Regions from separate parts of the Streptomyces sp. NPDC051133 genome, predicted to be linked through region 3. Evidence: riboswitches for the same ligand, from Rfam matches in the RefSeq annotation. Region 3 holds a riboswitch; each other region holds the start of a gene.
What was found. Region 3 has a riboswitch for S-adenosylmethionine ahead of thrC (threonine synthase). Riboswitches for the same ligand answer to the same signal wherever they lie in the genome.
Positions count from the first base shown of each region.

Region 1: it holds a riboswitch for S-adenosylmethionine, as region 3 does, so the genes downstream of both, AB0N17_RS22425 (amino acid ABC transporter permease) here and thrC (threonine synthase) in region 3, are expected to answer to the same signal.
Region 2: it holds a riboswitch for S-adenosylmethionine, as region 3 does, so the genes downstream of both, AB0N17_RS42870 (aminotransferase class V-fold PLP-dependent enzyme) here and thrC (threonine synthase) in region 3, are expected to answer to the same signal.

Region 1 covers NZ_JBFBBK010000021.1:78,888-85,698, reverse strand. Annotated here, with positions in the region: gene AB0N17_RS22430 (amino acid ABC transporter ATP-binding protein) at 1-691, opposite strand, end outside; gene AB0N17_RS22425 (amino acid ABC transporter permease) at 688-1,668, opposite strand; SAM riboswitch class IV at 1,993-2,101, opposite strand; gene AB0N17_RS22420 (glutathione S-transferase C-terminal domain-containing protein) at 2,167-3,030, opposite strand; gene AB0N17_RS22415 (putative leader peptide) at 3,159-3,269, opposite strand; gene AB0N17_RS22410 (LLM class flavin-dependent oxidoreductase) at 3,728-5,056, opposite strand; gene AB0N17_RS22405 (aliphatic sulfonate ABC transporter substrate-binding protein) at 5,053-6,096, opposite strand; gene AB0N17_RS22400 (ABC transporter ATP-binding protein) at 6,154-6,811, opposite strand, start outside.
Region 2 covers NZ_JBFBBK010000085.1:5,204-12,014, forward strand. Annotated here, with positions in the region: gene AB0N17_RS42845 (Rieske 2Fe-2S domain-containing protein) at 1-216, shown strand, start outside; gene AB0N17_RS42850 (cytochrome bc complex cytochrome b subunit) at 213-1,850, shown strand; gene trpD (anthranilate phosphoribosyltransferase) at 1,974-3,038, shown strand; gene AB0N17_RS42860 (PRC-barrel domain-containing protein) at 3,207-3,563, shown strand; gene AB0N17_RS42865 (hypothetical protein) at 3,592-3,765, shown strand; SAM riboswitch class IV at 3,843-3,959, shown strand; gene AB0N17_RS42870 (aminotransferase class V-fold PLP-dependent enzyme) at 4,152-5,513, shown strand; gene AB0N17_RS42875 (PQQ-binding-like beta-propeller repeat protein) at 5,587-6,811, shown strand, end outside.
Region 3 covers NZ_JBFBBK010000009.1:32,231-39,041, reverse strand. Annotated here, with positions in the region: gene groL (chaperonin GroEL) at 1-695, opposite strand, end outside; gene AB0N17_RS12145 (cold-shock protein) at 1,005-1,208, opposite strand; gene AB0N17_RS12140 (MoaD/ThiS family protein) at 1,640-1,915, opposite strand; gene thrC (threonine synthase) at 1,912-3,195, opposite strand; SAM riboswitch class I at 3,213-3,354, opposite strand; gene AB0N17_RS12130 (glucosyl-3-phosphoglycerate synthase) at 3,484-4,428, shown strand; gene AB0N17_RS12125 (trehalose-6-phosphate synthase) at 4,513-5,940, shown strand; gene otsB (trehalose-phosphatase) at 5,928-6,761, opposite strand; gene AB0N17_RS12115 (DUF3263 domain-containing protein) at 6,809-6,811, opposite strand, start outside.

The DNA.
Region 1 (6,811 bases), on a different contig from region 3:
CCCGGTCGGCGATCTCGCGGGCGAAGCCGATCTCGTGGGTGACGATGAGAAGGGTGGTGCCGCTGGTCGCCAGGTCCCTGATGACGGCGAGGACTTCGCCGACCAGTTCGGGGTCGAGGGCGGAGGTGGGCTCGTCGAAGAGGATGACTCCGGGGCGCAGGGCGAGGGCGCGGGCGATGGCGACGCGCTGCTGCTGGCCGCCGGAGAGCTGGCGCGGGTAGGCGCCGGTCTTGTCGGCGAGTCCGACGCGGCCGAGGAGTTCGCGGGCCAGCTCCTGGGCCTCGGGCTTGCCGAGTCTGCCGGTGGCGACCGGGGCGGCGGCCACGTTGTCCAGCACGGTGAGGTGGGGGAACAGGTTGAAGTTCTGGAAGACGAAGCCGATCCGTCCGCGCTGGGTGAGGATGGCGCGCTCGCTCAGCTCCTTCAGCCTCTCGCCCTGCCGCTTCACGCCGATCGGCTCGCCGTTGACGCTGACGTAGCCGATCTCGGGCTTCTCCAGGTGGTTGACGACCCGCAGCAGGGTGGACTTGCCGGAGCCGGACGGGCCGAGAATGACGGTGACCTCGCCGGGGCGGACGGTCAGGTCGACGCCGTCCAGCACCCGGTGGGTGCCGTACCACTTGTGCACGTCGTGGACCTCGACGGTGGCGGCCTCGACGTCCGCCAGGGCCTCGATGGTGTCGGTGGTCATACGGCGGCCTCCCGGCGGATGCGGGCCCGCAGGGAGGTGAGTCCGGTGCGGAGCTTCTGCAGCGGTGTCGGCGGCAGGCTGCGGGTGGCGCCGCGGGCGTAGTACCGCTCGACGTAGAACTGGATGACGGAGACGACGCTGGTCAGGATCAGGTACCAGACGGTGACGACCAGCAGCAGCGGCACGATGTCGCCGGGGTAGGTGGAGCCCATGGTCTGCGCGGAGCCGAACAGGTCGAGCAGGGAGACGTAGAAGACCAGCGAGGTGCCCTTGATCAGGCCGATGAGCTGGTTGACGTAGTTGGGGATGATGGAGCGCAGCGCCTGGGGAAAGACGATTCTGCGGAACTGGTAGCCCTTGGGCAGGCCGAGGGCGGCGGCCGCCTCGTGCTGGCCCTGGTCGACGGAGAGGATGCCGCCGCGCACCACCTCGGCCGCGTAGGCCGCCTCGTTGAGACTGAGGCCGACGACGGCGACGACCATGTCGGTGGCGAGTTTCGACTCGTCGAAGGAGAAGAAGGCCGGCCCGAAGGGGATGCCGACGCTCAAAGTCTTGTACAGGGCACTGAAGTTGTAGAGGAAGATCAGGACCACGATGAGGGGGATGGAGCGGAACGCCCAGACGTAGGTCCAGCTGACCGCGCGCAGCACCGGGCTCTTCGACAGCCGGGCCAGGGCGAGCAGCACACCGCCGATCAGGCCGAGCACCGCGCTGTAGGCGGTGACTTCGAGGGTGATGAGCAGGCCGTCGAGGATGGTGGGGCGCAGGAACCAGTAGCCCCAGCGGTCCCACTGGTAGAAGGGGTTGGAGGCCAGCCCGTGCACGAACTGGGCGACCAGGACCAGGACGACCGCGGTGGCGATCCAGCGTCCGGGGCGCCGCAGCGGCAGAACTCGCTGGGCAGTGAGGGCTTTCGATGGTTGATCGGCGGTCGGCGCCTGGGGGAGGGTGACGGTGGCGCCAGGGGGTTCACTCATGGTGGGCTCCGGCTGGGTGGGTACACCCCGGAAGCGCGGCGGCATGCGGGGGCGCACACGACGGCGAGGTACCGGGGGCGGGGAGGACGACGGCACACCGCACGGGCGGTGTTCATCAGGGAGTGCGGGGGCTGCGGGGAGGTGTCAGCCCCGACAGCGGGCACGGCCCGGTGCGGTACACAGTGCGCTGTTCACGCGGAGCAGATCGACGGCGCGATCGGCGACGAGAGGGTTCGGGTGCGGCTGTACGCAGCCCTGGGAGCGGCGCGTGGCCGTCCTGAGAGCTGCGTACATGGCGTCACCATCACTGTTCCGGCCCTGTGGGCCTCGCGCTTACCGAAACGTCTTCGGTCCGGTCGTCACCTGGGGCACCCCACCGCGGCGCGAGGGTTGCCGGTCAGCCAGCCAGGGCTTGTCGCTGACACTCATGACCGTTCTGGGCCGTAGTTAAGACAATTGCCCGAACGAATGTCAACGCCGGTCCACCAGGTGGAACGGCTAACGGGTGGTGTGGGCCGCCCAGTCCAGGATCCGCACGGCCGCTCCGGCGGCTTCCAGGCCCTGGCAGCGGGCGTGGTGACGGCGCTCGATGCCGTCGAGGTCGAGGTGGCCGCCGAAGGCGGGATGGGCGGCGAGCCGGCGGGCGTAGGCCCACAGGGTCGGATGGTCGGCGATGCGTTGGACGGCGGAGGCGTCGAGGTGGTTGCGGTGGACGGTATCGAGCTGGACCAGGGCGACCCACAACGCGACGTCGGCGGCGGTGACATCGTCGCGGATCAGGTACGTGCGTCCTTCGAGCCAGCGTTCCAGGGCCCCGAGCGTTTCGAGCAGCGTGCCAAGTGCCGCGTCACGTTCCACCGGCTCACCACCGGCCGATCCGGCGTGCTGCGCGGCCTGTTCGATGCCCTGCCCGCACATCCGCTCGACCGCCTCGATCTCCGACTCCGCGCCGCACGGGTAGAGCGAGGGGCGGTCACCGCCGAACCGGCGGTCGAGGTCGCGCATGATGTCCGGGGCATGGGTGCTGACGATCCGCCCGGACCAGTCGTCGCTGAGCACCGGCGCGACGGCCGGACCGGGGTACCGGTGGGCGCTGGCCTCGTACAACGGACGCAGGACTGAGTGGCCGCCCTCGGGGCAGTCGGGGACCGCGGGCAGGAAGGTGGCCGGACAGACGGTGTCCAGGCCGAGCAGGCTGTGGGTGACGGCGATGCGCAGGCCGCCGGAACAGGCGGTCGACAGATGGAGGCGGTAGCGGCCCGGAACGGCGTAGTGGCCGCTGCGCGCATCCCGGCCGATCCGGCCCCGGAAGGCGGGCGCGGGTCGGCCGGAGGCGTGGGCGGCCAGCGGTGTGACAGTCATGACTCTCCCCGGGAGCGGGCGCGGGCGTACGCGCGGCGGAAGCGACGTCGGGTGAGGGAGCGGAGCTCTCCCGTACGCACCGGACGGCACGACACCTGAGGGCGTCTCCGGTGCGGGATGGGCGCGGCTCAGCCCTGGGGGTCGATCGCGCTGCAGACACGCAGCAGATCGATGTGACGGCGGGAGGTCAGAAGAGGCGAACGGCTCACTCGGACGGTGACCGACTCCAAGCGCCTCATATTTTCCCTACCTATTCACTAGGATTCCCTCAGTGAGTGTCGATCCGACCGACATCGGCGTCAAGAGGGCCGTCCCGCATCGCGGACGCCCCGATGGACGGCGGCCCGCCTCGACACGGCCACCGTTCTTCGGGGTCGGTGTCCGGCGTGCTCGGCCGGGTACAGGAGTCTGGGCCTGATCCTGCGACGATCCAGGCCCTGGTCAGTCCGGGTACTCCGGTCCGACCGCAGTGCGCGCGCCGAGCGTCCTTCCCCTGCCCCAGCCGAGCTCACGCCGGTATCCGCCGAGCAGACCGGAGTCCTCGAGCTCTGCCCCATCACGGAAGCGCGAGCCGGGAGCGTCCAGGGGCGCGGGCGGACTCCCGCCGCTCCGGAAAGTGGAAGCGGCGGGAGTCGCGAGCGGGTCAGCCAGGGGAAGCGGGCCGGCCGTGGGCAGCGGTTCAGGCCCGGAAAGCGGGTCAGCCATGGAACTGGTTCGCAGGCACCGGGAGCCCGTAGTGCTCGCGCAGGGTCGTGCCCTCGTACTCCTCACGGAACAACCCCTTGCCGCGCAGGATCGGCAGGACGTGCTCGACGAAGGCCGTCAGGCCCGACGGCAGCGCGGGGGCCATGATGTTGAACCCGTCTGCCGCACCGCCCTCGAACCAGGCGATGATCGTGTCCGCCACCTGCTCGGGTGTGCCCACGAACTCGAAGTGGCCGCGGCCGCCGCCGAGCCGGGAGATGATCTGCCGGACCGTCAGCTGTTCGCGCACCGCGAGATCGACGATCAGGTCGGAACGGCTCTGCGAGCCCTCCAGCTTCGGCCTCGCCAGGATGAACTCCGGTAGCGGCTGGTCGAGTTCGAAGACGGATGGCTTGGTCTCGAACACGGCGGCCAGCTGGCGCAGCCCGTACTCCGGGACGCGCAGCTCGTCGAACTGCCGCGCAAGCGCCTGGGCCTCCTCCTCGGTCGAGCCGATGTACGGGACGATGCCCGGCAGGACGATGACGCCGTCCGGGTCGCGCCCCGCGGCCCTGGTCCGTGCCTTGATGTCGGCGTAGAAGCCGGCCGCACGCTCGTATGTCGTGTGCGCGGTGAAGATCGCCTCGGCGTGCCGTGCCGCGAAGTCCTTGCCGTCCTCCGAGGAGCCGGCCTGGACCAGCAGCGGGTAGCCCTGCGGCGGACGCTCGACGTTGAGCGGGCCGGCCACCTTGAAGTACTTGCCCTCATGGCCGAGCCCGTGCAGCCGTGCGGGGTCGGCGTAGCGTCCGGCGGCCTTGTCCGCGACGACGGCCTCGGACTCCCAGCTGTCCCACAGCGCCTTGGCGACCTTCAGGAACTCGTCGGCGCGGGCGTAGCGCTCGGCGTGGCCGGGGCGGTCGTCGAGGCCGAAGTTGGCCGCCTCGTCCGCCCCTGCCGAGGTGACGATGTTCCAGCCGGCGCGGCCGCCGCTGACGTGGTCGACGGACGCGAGCCGGCGGGCGAGGTTGTAGGGCTCGTTGTACGTCGACGACACGGTCGCGATGAGGCCGATCCTGCTGGTCGCCTGGGACAGCGCGGTCAGCAGCGTCAGCGGTTCGAGCTGGCCCGGCGGCCGGAACTCACCGGTGCCGATGAGGGCCGGCCCGTCCGCGAGGAACAGCGAGTCGAACTTGGCGCTCTCCGCCAGCTGCGCCAGCTCGATCCAGTGCCGTAGGTCGAAGTCGGCCCGGGGATTGCTGTGCGGCAGCCGCCACGCCGCCTCGTGGTGGCCCGCTTCCATGAGGAAGGCGTTGAGGTGGAGCCTCCTCCGTCCCGCGCTCATGAGGTGACCTTCAGCTTCGAGCTGTCGTAACCGGCCGGCAGGAGGTTGTCGACGATCGACGGGACGTCGACCTTCTTGGTGATCTGCCCCGCCTCCAGGAAGGCGTCGGCGAGCTTCTGCTCCAGTTCGATGTCCGACTGCTCCACCGGAGTCACCCGGTTCGAGTAGGCGGCCAGGGACGCCTTGGCGTCATCCAGCGGGATGCCCTGCTCCTTCGACAGCGCCTGCGCGTATTTGTCGGGGTTCTTGACCGCCCAGGCGAACTCTCGCGACAGCCTCTTCAGGACGTCCGTAAGAGCCGCACGCTTGGTCTTGTCCTTCAGCGACGTGTCGCTCGCGACGTAGTAACTGCTCGTCTGGTCGATCGGCGGGAGGCCCTTCACCAGGATCCGCGCGCCGTTCTTGACCGCGATCGCCGACTGCGGGTTCCAGATCGACCAGGCGTCCACCTTCCCGGTGTTGAACGCCGTGGCGCCGGCCGCCGGGTCGAGGAAGACCAGCTTCACGTCCTTGGGGGTGAGACCGACGCTCTTCAGCGCGTTCAGGGCCAGACCGTGGGCCGAACTGCCCTGCGGGACAGCGATCCTCTTGCCCTTGAGGTCGGCGGCCGTCTTCAGCTTCGAGCCCTTCGGCACGATGATGTTCTCGTTCGACTGGGTGGGTGTGAGCGAGCGGTTGACGGCCACGACCTTGAAGCCGTACTCCTTCGCGGCGCCGGTGATCGGCGGCACGTCACCGACGCTGCCCAGGTCGATGTCGCCCGAGGCGGCGGCCTGCACGAGCGGCGGACCGTAGGTGAAGCGGGCGAACCTCACCTTGTAGGGCGCGTTGTCGAACACGCCGGTGACCTTCGCCAGTTCCTGGCTGCCGTCACCGCCGTTGTCGCCGATCATGAAGGTGTACTTGCTCCACTCGGGGTGCTTGGCGTCACTCGCGTCGACGGCGTTGCTCAGCGGCGCGGCGGTGTCCGACGACGATCCTCCGCAGGCGACGAGGGTACTCGCCAGAGCGAGCGAGCCGACTGCGCCGATGAGTCTCACGGTTCTCTTTCGCATGGGTGTCGTGCTTTCTGTGCTGGGTGAGGGTGTTCGGGGAGGTCAGTGCTGGCCGGCGAGGCCGAGGTCTTCCAGGAGCCGGGCGCGGAGTTCCTCGCGTGCGACGCTTGCCTCACGGTCCGCGGCGGTGAGGTCCACCTGGTGCGAGGTGCCGATGCGGCCGTTGCTCATGACGACGATGCGGTCCGCCAGGGCGATCGCCTCGTCGACGTCGTGGGTGACGAGCAGCATGGCGGCCTGATGCTTGGTCCGCAGTGCGCGTACGAGGTCGTGCATGCGCAGCCGGGTGATGGCGTCGAGGGCGGCGAACGGCTCGTCGAGCAGGACGAGTTCGGGCTCGGAGACCAGTGCCCGCGCGAGTGAGACCCGCTGGGCCTCGCCGCCGGAGAGTTCCTTGGGCCATGCCTTCTCGCGGCCCGTGAGGCCGACCTCGGCGAGCACGTCGCGGGCCCGCTGTTCCGCGTCGGCCCCGTGCAGGCCGAGCGTGACGTTGCGCAGTACCCGCTGCCAGGGCAGCAGCCGGTCGGCCTGGAAGACGATCGCACGCCGTGCCGGGACCTCCACACGCCCTCCGTCGGGCCGGTCCAGCCCGGCGAGCAGCCGCAGCAGGGTGCTCTTGCCGCAGCCCGAAGGACCGAGCAGGATCACCAACTCCTCGTCGGCGATGGTGAGGTCGAGGTGGTCGAGCACCGCTCGGTCA
Region 2 (6,811 bases), on a different contig from region 3:
GGCTGCCCGATCTCGCTGTACGAGCAGCAGACGCACCACGTGCTGTGCCCGTGCCACCAGTCCACCTTCGACCTCTCCGACGGTGCCCGAGTGATCTTCGGCCCCGCCGGCCACGCCCTGCCGCAGCTGCGCATCGGCGTGGACAGTGAGGGTTACCTCCAGGCGCTCGGCGACTTCGAGGAGCCCGTCGGTCCTGCATTCTGGGAGCGCGGATGAGTACTGCAGCGAACGAAACGCCCCGCTCTCGCGGGAAGGCACCGGCCGGCGAGCGCGTCGCCGACTGGGCCGACGGACGGCTCGGGATCTACTCCCTGGCCAAGTCCAACATGCGCAAGATCTTCCCCGACCACTGGTCGTTCATGTTGGGCGAAGTGTGCATGTACAGCTTCATCATCATCATCCTGACGGGTGTCTATCTGACGCTGTTCTTCCACCCGTCGATGAACGAGGTGGAGTACCACGGCTCGTACGTCCCGCTGCAGGGACAGCTGATGTCCGAGGCGTTCAACTCGACCCTGCACATCTCCTTCGACGTGCGCGGCGGTCTGCTCATGCGGCAGATCCACCACTGGGCCGCGCTGATCTTCCTCGCGGGCATGTTCGCGCACATGATGCGCGTGTTCTTCACCGGCGCGTTCCGCAAGCCGCGTGAGATCAACTGGCTGTTCGGCTTCCTGCTGTTCGTCCTCGGCATGTTCACCGGCTTCACCGGTTACTCGCTCCCGGACGACCTGCTCTCCGGCACCGGTGTCCGCTTCATGGAGGGCGCGATCCTGTCCGTGCCGATCGTCGGCACGTACCTGTCGTTCTTCCTCTTCGGCGGTCAGTTCCCCGGCCACGACTTCGTCGCCCGGTTCTACTCGATCCACATCCTGCTGCTGCCGGGCATCATGCTCGGCCTGATGGTGGGCCACCTGATCCTGGTCTTCTACCACAAGCACACGCAGTTCGCGGGTCCGGGAAAGACCGAGAAGAACGTCGTCGGCATGCCGCTGCTGCCGGTGTACATGGCCAAGGCCGGAGGCTTCTTCTTCCTGGTCTTCGGTGTCATCGCGGCCATCGCGGCGGTCGCCCAGATCAACCCGATCTGGGCCATGGGCCCCTACCGTCCGGACCAGGTGTCCACCGGTGCCCAGCCCGACTGGTACATGGGCTTCTCCGAGGGCCTGATCCGCTTCATGCCGGGCTGGGAGATCAACTTCTGGGGCCACACGCTCGTCCTGGGCGTGTTCATCCCGCTGGTGATCTTCCCGCTGGTCCTGGTCGCGATCGCGGTCTACCCGTTCATCGAGTCCTGGATCACCGGCGACAAGAACGAGCACCACATCCTGGACCGTCCGCGCAACGCCCCGACGCGCACCGCGTTCGGTGTCGCCTGGATGACGGTCTACCTGACCCTGCTGATCGGTGGCGGCAACGACCTGTGGGCCACGCACTTCCACCTGTCGATCAACGCGGTCACCTGGTTCGTCCGGATCTTCGTCTTCGTCGGCCCGGTCGTGCTGTTCATCGTCACCAAGCGGATCTGCCTGGGTCTGCAGCGGCGCGACCGCGACAAGGTGCTGCACGGTCGTGAGACCGGCATCATCAAGCGCCTGCCGCACGGTGAGTTCATCGAGGTGCACGAGCCGCTCAGCCAGGAGCAGCTGCACACCCTCACGGCGCACCACCAGTACGAGCCGGCCGAGATCGGCCCGGCGGTGGACGAGAACGGGGTCGAGCGCAAGATCCCGTCCTCGGAGAAGCTGCGGGCGAAGCTGTCCAACGCCTACTACGGTGAGGACAACCAGATCCCGAAGCCGAGCGTCGATGAGTACAAGGAGATCACGAGCGGCCACGGCCACCACTGATCCCCGCGTCGCCACACCACGCTGAAGGGCCCCGTCCGGGTTGCGGACGGGGCCCTTCGCCGTGTCCGGGGGTCGATAGGGTGGGGATCAACCACTGATTTCGTACGACACCAGGAGCGGCTGATGAGCGCTGTGACCCCCGCTGGAGGCGACACCGCGGCGGGCCGTTCCTGGCCCGCCCTGCTGAACGGCCTGCTGGACGGGCACGACCTGTCCGCCGACGACACCGCCTGGGCGATGGACCGGATCATGCGCGGCGAGGCGACCGACGCGCAGATCGCCGGGTTCGCGGTGGCGCTGCGGGCCAAGGGGCAGACGGTGGAGGAGATCACCGGTCTGGTCCGCACCATGTACGAGCACGCGAACGTGATCGAGGTGCCCGGCCGCACCGTCGACATCGTCGGCACGGGCGGCGACGGGGCGAAGACGGTGAACATCTCCACGATGTCCTCGCTGGTCGTCGCCGGTACGGGTGCGAAGGTCGTCAAGCACGGCAACCGGGCCGCGTCCTCGGCGTCCGGCTCGTCCGACGTCCTGCAGAGACTGGGCGTCAACCTGGACCTGACCCCCCGCCGGGTGGCGGAGGTCGCGGAGGAGGCCGGCATCACCTTCTGCTTCGCCGTGAAGTTCCACCCGGCGCTGCGTCATGTCGGCGCCGCCCGCGGCCAGTTGGGCATCCGGACGGTGTTCAACCTGCTCGGCCCGCTGACCAACCCGGCGAAGGTGCGGGCGCAGGCGGTCGGCGTGGCCGTGGCGCGCGAGGCACCGATCGTCGCCGGGGTCCTCGCCGAGCGGGGCAACTCCTCGCTGGTCTTCCGCGGCGACGACGGCCTGGACGAGCTGACGACGACGTCCACCTCCCGGGTCTGGGTGGTCCGGGACGGCAAGGTCACCGAGGAGTCCTTCGACCCCCGGGACGCCGGGCTCGACCTGGTCCCGGTGGAGGCGCTGCGCGGCGGCGAGCCGGCCCACAACGCGCAGGTCGCCCGCCGCCTGCTGGACGGCGAGCAGGGTCCCGTGCGGGAGGCGGTGCTGCTGAACTCCGCGGCGGCGCTGGTCGCCCTGGATCCGACGGACGCCCCGCTCGCCGACCAGCTCCGTGCGGGCATGGCGAGGGCTGCGGAGTCGATCGACTCGGGCGCGGCGAAGCGGGTGCTGGAGCGCTGGGTGGCCGTCAGCAACGCGTGACGGCGGGCGTCCGCGGAGGCGCGCGGGGCCGTCGGCCCGAGGGGGCGCGGACGCCTTCGGGGCCGTCGGCCCGTGCGGTCGCGGGAGTAGAGTGAAGACGTGGTGCCTCTCCCGCCGCTGCTCCATGTTGGCGCGGCGTCCGGGAGGGCGGACCGCGAGGAGCGAGACATGATCCACTCAGCCGATGTCCGCGAGTGGCGCAACCGCGACGTGATCGACCCCAGGGGCCGCAAGATCGGAGCCCTGGAAGCGGTCTACGTGGACACCGCCACCGACACACCCGCCATGGTGACCGTCCGCACCGGCATGCCGACCCGGCACCGGCTCGTCTTCGTCCCCCTCGACGAGGCGACCCTCGGGCCCGGCTACGTGCAGGTGGCCCATCCACGGGCGCAGGTGCGCAAGGCGCCGTCCATCGGCATGGACGACGTCCTGCCGGTCGAGCGGGAACACGAGATCTTCGAACACTACGACAGGCCCTACGAGGCCGGCGCCGACCAGGGACGCCGTCTGGCGCGAGGCTGACCGGCCCGGCCGGAGGATGTGGTCACCCATGGTGCTCTTCCTGCTCCTGATCATCGTGGCGATCATTCTGGGACTCATCGGCGTGGCGGCGCACGGGCTGTTCTTCCTGCTGATCATCGGCGCGGTGGTCCTCGTCGCCGACCTGGTGCTGTTCGGCGTGCGCTGGTCGCGGCGCTCGCGCCGGCACCACCTGGTCCGGTGAGGGCGGCGCCGGGCGCGCGTCCCGCGATCCGGACACGAGTTGCGGGCCGGTGATCGGTTCGCGTACGTTCCTGTCCAGGTCATGAGTGACAGTCATGAGGCCCCGGCCGACTGTCCGGCAACCCTCCGTCCGTGGCGGGGTGCCCCGGGTGAAGACCAGGTCGTGGGCAGCGAGGTCCACGGCAAGCGCGGACCCCTCGCGCGCTTCTCAGAGCGCGGGACCAGGGGTCCTGGTCGTTCGAGGGAGCCTTCCGTGAGCAAGCGAATGCGATAGGGCCGCAGAGCCCCGCCTCCGCGTTTCCCTTTTCTTCTTCTCCGCGTTCTTCTCCGCGCTCGAGCCCCGTCCGCTCGCGCGGCGATGTCACCTCGCCTCACGGGAGTTCACCCATGTCCGTCTTCACCCCTGCCGCCGACCGGTCCGTCCGTGCCCCGCTGTCCGTCCTGGGCCGGGACGTCACCGTCCCGCTCGTCACCGGCGGCGAGGTCACCTACGCCGCGCTCGACTACGCGGCCAGCGCCCCCGCCCTGCAGCGCGTCTGGGACGACGTCGCCGCCTACGCGCCGTACTACGGCAGCGTGCACCGCGGCGCCGGCTACCTCTCCCAGCTCTCCACCGACCTGTTCGAGAACGCCCGCAGGACGGTCGCCGACTTCCTCGGCTGCCGCGCCGACGACCAGGTGATCTTCACCCGGTCCACCACCGACTCCCTCAACCTGCTGGCCCGCGCCCTCCCCGCCGACTGCCAGGTCTTCGTCTTCGAGACCGAGCACCACGCCTCCCTGCTGCCCTGGCAGGACGCCCGCGTGACCTACCTCGACGCCCCGAGCACCCCGGGGCAGGCCGTGGCGACCCTGGAGCGGGCCCTCGCCGGCCGTGACCTGTACGGCCCGGCCCTGGTGTGCGTCACCGGCGCCTCCAACGTCACCGGTGAGCTGTGGCCGGTGCGGGAACTGGCCGCCGCCGCGCACGCGCACGGCGCCCGGATCGTCCTGGACGCCGCCCAGCTCGCCCCCCACCACCCCGTGGACATCCGTGACCTGGACGTCGACTGGGTCGCCCTCTCCGGCCACAAGCTGTACGCACCCTTCGGCTCCGGGGTGCTGGCCGGCCGCGCCGACTGGCTGCGCGCGGCCGAGCCGTACCTCGCGGGCGGCGGCGCCAGCCGCAAGGTCACCCGGCGCACCGACGGGGGAGTGGACGTGGAGTGGCACGACAGCGCCGCCCGCCACGAGGCCGGCTCGCCGAACGTGATCGGCGCCTACTCCATCGCCTCGGCCTGCAAGGCCCTCACCGACGCCGGCTGGGACGGCCTGGTCGCCCGTGAGCAGCAGCTGATCGCCCGGGTCCGCGAGGGCCTGGCCGAGGTCCCCCAGGTCCGGATCCTCTCCCTCTTCGGCGACGACGCCCCGCGCGTCGGCGTCATCTCCTTCGTCGTCGAGGGCTGGAACAGCTCCCACTTCGCCGCCGCGCTCTCCGCCGAGTACGGCATCGGCGTCCGCGACGGCCTCTTCTGCGCCCACCCGCTGGTCCGCACGCTGCTCGGCACCGACCCCCAGACCCAGGGCGAGTGCGGCGCCCCCGAGGCGGCGCCCGGCGAGAAGTCCCTGAACGCCATCCGGGTCAGCTTCGGTGCGGGCACCCCCGACGAGCACGTCGAGCGCTTCGTGACCGCCGTCCGGGAACTGGTGACCCAGGGCGCGAAGTGGACGTACCGCACGGAGGACGGCCGCTGCGTGCCGGCGGTGTGACGGCTGGGCGAAGCACGGCGGACGGTGCCGCATACACTCCCCCTGGCAGCAGCTGACCCGGGGGGAGCACCACGTGCACGCGCTGCGCGCAACCGACCCACGACACGTCGGCCCGTACGAGGTCCTCGGCAGACTCGGCGCCGGCGGCATGGGCGAGGTCTACCTCGCCGAGTCGCGCACCGGCCTCCGGCTCGCGGTGAAGGTCGTACGGACCGAGCACGCCGAGGACCGCACCTTCCGTGCCCGGTTCCGCCACGAGGTGCGTGCCGCGCAGACCGTCGGCGGCGCCGGCACCTTCGCGGCCCGCGTGGCGGACGCCGACACGGAGGCCGAACGGCCCTGGATGGCCACGGAGTTCGTGCCCGGTCCGAATCTGCGCGACGCCGTCCTGGACCACGGCGCGCTGCCGGGGCGCGCGGTCCGGGTGCTCGCCGCCGCGCTCGGTGAGGCGCTCGCCGCCATCCACGCGGGCGGCCTGGTCCACCGCGACCTGAAGCCGTCCAACATCCTGCTCGGCCCGGACGGGCCCCGCGTCATCGACTTCGGGATCGTGCGGGCCCTGGAGGCGACCGCGCTGACCCGCACCGGAGCCGTCGTCGGCTCGGTCGGCTACGTCTCGCCCGAGCAGATCCGCAACGGCGGCCAGGTCGGGCCGCCGAGCGACGTCTTCTCCCTCGGCGCGGTCCTCGCCTACGCGGCGGCCGGCCGCGAGCCCTTCGGCGAGGGCCAGGACTCGGTGATCCTGCTGCGCATCCTCACCCGCGACCTCGACCTGTCCGGCGTACCGGACGACATACGCCCGCTGGTGGCGGCCTGTCTGCACGAGGACCCGCTGAAGCGCCCGCTGCCGGCGGAGGTGGTGGCGAGCGCCGGCTTCACCCCGCAGACCCTGCGCGGCGCGGTCCGTCCGGGCTGGTACGGCCCCGCGGCCCGGCCGCAGCCGGCCCCGGACCCCCGCCCGAGCGGCGTCGAGTACCTCGCGCCCGCCCTCGCCCCTGAGCCGGAGACGCCCGCACCCCCGCCCGCCACACCCGTCACACGCATCACCGCTCTCTCCCGCCACCTCGGCCCGATAGCCCCCGGCCGGCGCCGGCTGCTGAAGGCGCTGGGCGGCGGAGCCGTGGTCGTGGCCGGTGCGGGAGCCGGCGACTGGATCTGGCGGCACCTGACGACCACGTCGGAGGGCGGGAGCGGCGGCTCGTCCCCGCAGGAGCGGCTGGGGAGCGTTCACGGCGTCGAGGACACCGGCCGCTCCGCCGTGCTGCGCTGGCAGTACGACGTCGGCGGCATCGGCGGTC
Region 3 (6,811 bases):
AGCAGGTCCTTGACGGAGCCGATCTTGGAGTTGGCGATGAGGATGTACGGGTCCTCGAGCGACGCCTCCATGCGCTCCATGTCGGTCGCGAAGTAGGCGGAGATGTAGCCCTTGTCGAAGCGCATGCCCTCGGTGAGCTCGAGCTCCAGGCCGAAGGTGTTGCTCTCCTCGACGGTGATGACGCCTTCCTTGCCGACCTTGTCCATGGCCTCGGCGATGAGCTCGCCGATCTGGGTGTCGGCGGCGGAGATGGACGCGGTGGAGGCGATCTGCTCCTTGGTCTCGACGTCCTTCGCCTGCTCCAGCAGGGCGGCGGAGACGGCCTCGACGGCCTTCTCGATACCGCGCTTCAGAGCCATCGGGTTGGCGCCGGCGGCGACGTTGCGCAGGCCTTCCTTGACCAGGGCCTGGGCGAGCACGGTCGCGGTGGTCGTACCGTCACCGGCGACGTCGTCCGTCTTCTTGGCGACTTCCTTGACCAGCTCGGCGCCGATCTTCTCGTACGGGTCCTCGAGCTCGATCTCCTTGGCGATGGAGACACCATCGTTGGTGATCGTGGGGGCGCCCCACTTCTTCTCGAGGACGACGTTGCGACCCTTGGGGCCGAGCGTCACCTTGACGGCGTCCGCGAGCTGGTTCATGCCGCGCTCGAGGCCGCGCCGCGCCTCCTCGTCGAACGCGATGATCTTGGCCATGTGAAGTGGTCCCTCCAGGACTGGGGGTGATTCCTTCGGACCGCGCCCGCGCCCGCGACGGACGGCTCGCCGGCCTGTGGTTCCTTGCCCCACGTGGCCTGCGGGCCTCACCGACCCGGTCCTTCTTTGTCACTCTCACCTTCAGAGTGCTAACGCAATGATTAGCACTCGGCATGGTCGAGTGCAAGCGCCTCGGGCCTCCCGGAGGGGCGCTCAGCCGCCCGCGAACACGCCCGCGCGCGAGGGCACCGGGCACGGCGAAGGGCCCGCACCCTGTGCCGGTGCGGGCCCTTCGTCGACAAGAAACGTTCAGGCGCTGAGGCGAACCATGTCGGCCTGCGGGCCCTTCTGGCCCTGCGAGATCTCGAACTCCACCCGCTGGCCCTCTTCCAGGGTGCGGTAGCCGTCCATCTGAATGGCGCTGTAGTGGACGAAGACGTCCGCACCACCGTCGACCGCGATGAAGCCGTACCCCTTCTCCGCGTTGAACCACTTGACGGTGCCCTGAGCCATGCCTAACTCCCCTATTACTGGCCCTTGCACAGATCCACACTTCGCGGACCCGGGTCAGACCTCACCCCCCAATCGACGGGGGCGTGCGCCGGAACGCGTCGACCGCGGCTGAATGTATCTGTCCAACTGCCGTCTGCAACAGGTCAATCGGACGAGAATTCTGGACGCGAACGGTCCGGAATGTGGCGAAAATTCATGCATCTTCAGGGCAAGTCGGGCCCCGCAAAAGCCACAAAAGCCGCATAGGACCCGCACACTTTGGCTACTTCTTGTCGGGCCCGCGGCATGAATACAGGGCTCCCGACTGGTCCGACCGAGAGCGCGTTCCCCAACTCTACCGCGCTCAATCACACAGAATGGCCCCCTCCGTTTCTCTCCCGGAGGGAGCCATTCGATGAACAATCGGTAACCGCGGTTACCGAAGGTAATTCTCAGCCGCCGGCGACGGCCGGAATGATCGAGACACCGGCGCCGTCCGGGGTCGCGGTCTGCAGCCCCTGCTCGAAGCGGACGTCGTCGTCGTTGACGTACACATTGACGAAACGGCGCAGCTTGCCCTGGTCGTCCAGCACGCGGGCGGCGATGCCGGCGTGGTTCTTCTCCAGGTTCTCGATGACCTCGGCGAGGGTCGCACCGTCGGCGGCGACCTCGGCCTGGCCACCGGTGTAGGTGCGCAGGATGGTGGGGATGCGGACGGTCACGCTCATGCGAGGCCAGCCTCTCGGAAGGAGTCCAGGGTCGGGCGGATGGTGGCGGTCAGGCCGGTGCCGGCCACCGCGTCGAGGGTCTTCAGGCCGTCGCCGGTGTTGAGGACCACCGTGGTCTTCGCCGGGTCCAGCACGCCGTCCTTGAGCAGCTTGCGGGTGACTCCGACGGTCACCCCGCCCGCCGTCTCGGCGAAGATGCCCTCGGTGCGGGCCAGGAGCTTGATGGCGTCGACGACTTCCTCGTCCGTGACGTCCTCCACGGCACCGCCGGTGCGGCGCGCGATGTCCAGGACGTAGGGGCCGTCGGCCGGGTTGCCGATGGCGAGGGACTTGGCGATGGTGTTCGGCTTCTGGGGGCGTACGACGTCGTGGCCGGCCTTGTAGGCGGTCGACACCGGCGAGCAGCCCTCGGCCTGCGCGCCGAAGATCTTGTACGGCTTGTCCTCGACCAGACCCAGCTTGATCAGCTCCTGCAGACCCTTGTCGATCTTCGTGAGCTGGGAGCCGGAGGCGATCGGGACGACGATCTGGTCGGGCAGCCGCCAGCCGAGCTGCTCGCAGATCTCGTACGCCAGGGTCTTGGAGCCCTCCGCGTAGTACGGCCGCAGGTTGACGTTGACGAAGCCCCAGCCCTCGCCGGCCGCGTCGCCGATCAGCTCGGAGCAGAACCGGTTCACGTCGTCGTAGTTGCCCTGGATGCCGACGAGTTCGCCGCCGTAGACCGCGGCCATGACGACCTTGCCCTGCTCCAGGTCGTGCGGGATGAACACGCAGGAGCGGAAGCCGGCCCGGGCGGCGGCGGCGCCGACGGCGCCGGCCAGGTTGCCCGTGGAGGAGCAGGAGAGCGTGGTGAAGCCGAAGGCGCGGGCGGCCTCGAGGGCCTGCGCGACGACGCGGTCCTTGAAGGAGTGCGTCGGGTTGCCGGAGTCGTCCTTCACGTACAGCCCGCCGGTGACACCCAGCTCGGCGGCGAGGTTGTCGGCCTTGACGAGCTTGGTCCAGCCCGGGTTGATGTTGGGCTTGTCGGCCACGTCGGCGGGGACGGGCAGCAGCGGCGCGTACCGCCAGATGTTCGCGGGGCCCGCCTCGATGCGCCGGCGCAGTTCCTCGGTGTCGTAGGCGGAGAAGTCGTAGGCGATCTCCAGCGGGCCGAAACACTCCTCGCAGGCGAACACGGGCCCGAGGGGTACCCGGTGACCGCACTCACGACAGCTCAGTGCCGCGGCGGGACCGAGGTCGACGGTGGGGGTGCTGGAGTCTGCAACAGTCTGCACAGCCATGGAGGCGAGGCCCTTTCTCCTCATCTTCCTCACGACGCACTTCGCCGTGAGACGGATTTGGCACCTTCCCTAGCCGGGAGCCTCGCTGGAGAACGAGAACCGACTGGAGGGTTGCCGGGGCTTCATCGGGCCGTGTCCCTCTGCCCCTCTGGATGAGCGGTATGGAGTTGTGGGCGCGCGGTCGACCCCGACATGCGATGGTCACCGGCGTTGTTCAAGACTGTAACCGACGGCCAGGAGAGTTGAGATAGTCGTCCGAACCGCGAGACACGTGAGGAGCCGCTGACTGTGCTGGAAGAAGTCGAGCGCTGGCTGGCCACCCGCTCCTGGTCGGTGACCGATCGCCCGCTGCCCGGGCTCGTGGCGGCCAAGCAGCGCACGGGCCAGTCGATCAGCGTGGTGCTGCCCGCCCTGAACGAGGAGGAGACGGTCGGCGACATCGTCACGGTCATCCGCCGCGACCTCGTGGAACGGACTCCGCTCGTCGACGAGATCGTCGTCGTCGACTCGGGCTCCACCGACCGCACCTCCGAGGTGGCCGCCGCCGCGGGCGCGCGGGTCGTTCACCGGGACGAGATCCTGCCGCGCCTTCCCGCCGTCCCGGGCAAGGGTGAAGTCCTGTGGCGCTCGCTGCTCGTGACCGGCGGGGACATCATCTGCTTCATCGACGCCGACCTGAAGGACTTCTCCGCCGACTTCGTCTCCGGGATCGTCGGCCCGCTGCTCACCGAACCGGACGTGCACCTGGTCAAGGCGATGTACGACCGCCCGCTGGGCGGGGCGGCCGGGCAGGGCGGCCGGGTCACCGAGCTGATGGCCCGCCCGCTGCTGAACATGCACTGGCCGCGGCTGGCCGGTTTCGTGCAGCCGCTGGGCGGTGAGTACGCGGCCCGCCGCTCCCTGCTGGAGCAGCTGCCGTTCCCCGTCGGGTACGGGGTGGAGCTGGGCATGCTGGTGGACGCGCTGCACCTGGTGGGGCTGGAGGCGCTGGCCCAGGTCGATGTCGGGGTCCGCAGGCACCGGCACCAGGACGGCCAGGCGCTGGGCCGGATGGCGGCCGCGATCTACCGCACGGCCCAGCTGCGGCTGGCCCGGGGCCATCTGGTCCGGCCGTCGCTGACCCAGTTCGAGCGGGGCGCGGACGGCTTCGAGCCGCGCACCTACTCGGTGGACACCGAGGAGCGGCCGCCGATGGTGGAGATCGCGGAGTACGCCGAGCGCAAGGTGGCGTGAACCGGCCGTGTCCGGTCGTATACATCCGCGTGCCGGACGCAGCCGTACGTTTGAGCGTTTCCGGGCCGGGCTAGGTTGAGGACCATGGCTTCCCCGCACGGTGCTCAGGTGCTGGTCGCGTCCAACCGCGGCCCGGTTTCGTACACGGTGGACGAGAGCGGCTCGCTGCGCTCCAGGCGGGGCGGCGGCGGGCTGGTCTCGGGGCTGTCGGCGATCGGCTCCGACGCGGACTCGGTGTGGGTGTGCGCGGCGCTCGGCGACGGCGACCGGGAGGCGGTGCGGCGCGCGGACGGCGGGCTGCTGCCGGCCGGGGACACCGGCGGGCAGCGGGTGCGGATGCTGGACATCGACGCCGCCGTCCACGCCGACGCCTACAACGGCATCGCCAACTCGGTGCTGTGGTTCGTCCACCACATGCTGTACCAAACCCCGCTGGAGCCGGTCTTCGACGCGGAGTTCCGGCGCCAGTGGGCGGCGTACGAGGCGTACAACCGGGCGTTCGCCGAGGCGCTGGCCGAGGAGGCGGCCGAGGGCGCGGCGGTGCTGGTGCAGGACTACCACCTGTGCCTGGTGCCCGGGATGCTCCGTGCGCTCCGCCCCGACCTGCGCATCGGCCACTTCTCGCACACCCCGTGGGCGCCCCCGGAGTACTTCGGGCTGCTGCCCGACGACGTCGCGGCCGAACTGCTGAACGGCATCCTGGGCGCGGACCATGCGGCGTTCCTGACCAGGCGCTGGGCGGACGCGTTCACGGAGTGCTGTCACGCCGTGCTGGGTCCCGGGGCCGTGCCCCGGGAGGTCGGTGTGCACGGGCTCGGCGCGGACGCCGGCTTCCTGCGCAAGCGAGCTCATGAGCCCGATGTGGACGAGCGGATGGCGGCCCTGCGCGAGGAGATCGGTGAGGGCCGCAGGGCCATCGTGCGTGTCGACCGCACCGAGCTGTCCAAGAACATCGTGCGCGGTCTGCTGGCGTACCGGCAGCTGCTGGACGACCACCCCGAGTGGCGCGAGAAGGTCGTCCACCTGGCCTTCGCCTACCCCTCCCGCCAGGACCTCGCCGTGTACCGGGAGTACACCGCCGAGGTCCGGCGGGTGGCCGAGGAGATCAACTCCACCTACGGCACGCCCGGGTGGACCCCGGTCGTGCTCCACGTCAAGGACGACTTCGCGCGCTCCCTGGCCGCCTACCGGCTCGCCGACGTGGCGCTGGTCAATCCCATCCGGGACGGCATGAACCTGGTCGCCAAGGAGGTGCCGGTCGTCTCCGACGAAGGCTGTGCGCTGGTGCTGTCGCGGGAGGCGGGAGCGTACGAGGAGCTGGGCACCGACGCGATCGTGGTGAACCCGTACGACATCGGGGGTACGGCCGACGCGCTGCACACCGCGTTGAGCATGCCGGCGGGCGAGCGGGCGGAGCGGTCGAAGCGGCTGGGTGCCGCGGCGACCGCGCTGCCGCCCGCCCAGTGGTTCCTGGATCAGCTGCGGGCGCTCGGGCGGGCTCAGTCCAGCTGAGCCGCCAGTGTCCGCAGCAGTCTTACGACGCCTGCCGGGCCGTCGACCACCACGTCGGCGCGCTCGGCCAGTTCCGTGACCTCCGTGCTGCCGCTGCAGACCAGGAGGCCGGGGACGCCCTCGGAGCGGAGTTTGTCGACGGCGGCGAAGGCGGGGAGGTCGCCGAGGTCGTCGCCCGCGTAGAGGACCGACTCGGCGCCGGTCTCACGGACGTACTCGCTGAGCGCGACGCCCTTGTCCATGCCCGGCGGGCGCAGCTCCAGGACCATGCGGCCGGGTTCGACGATCAGGCCGTGGCGGGCGGCGAGGTCGGTGAGGGGCTGCCGCAGGGCCTCGAAGGCGGCCTGGGGGTCGTCGGCGCGGCGGGTGTGGACCGCGACCGCCCGGCCCTTCTCCTCGATCCAGGTGCCGTGCCAGGCGCCGACGCGGTCCAGCAGGCCCGGCAGCTCGGCGCGGACGGCCGCGACGCCGGGGTGCGGGGCGGGGGCGGTGACCGTGCCGGTGACCGCGTCCCAGTGTTCGGCGCCGTAGTGGCCGAGGACGGTCAGGTGCTCCAGGCCGGGGACGCCGGCGAAGCCGCCGTGGCGGACCGCGACGCCGGCCGGGCGGCCGGTGATCACCGCGACGGAGGCGACCTTGGGGGCGAGGGCGGTGAGTGCGGGTACGGCCTCGGGGTGGGCGCGGGCCTGTTCGGGGTCGGCGACGATGGGGGCGAGGGTGCCGTCGAAGTCCAGGCCGACGACCGCGGTGCCCGGTTTCGCCAGGAGTGCGGCGAGTCCGTCCCGGCCGGCTGGAGTCGCTGGGGTCGGCAGAGGGTCCATACAGCGAAGGTATCCAGTGCGGGCCCCGGTCACGCCTCGCTCGCCCCTCA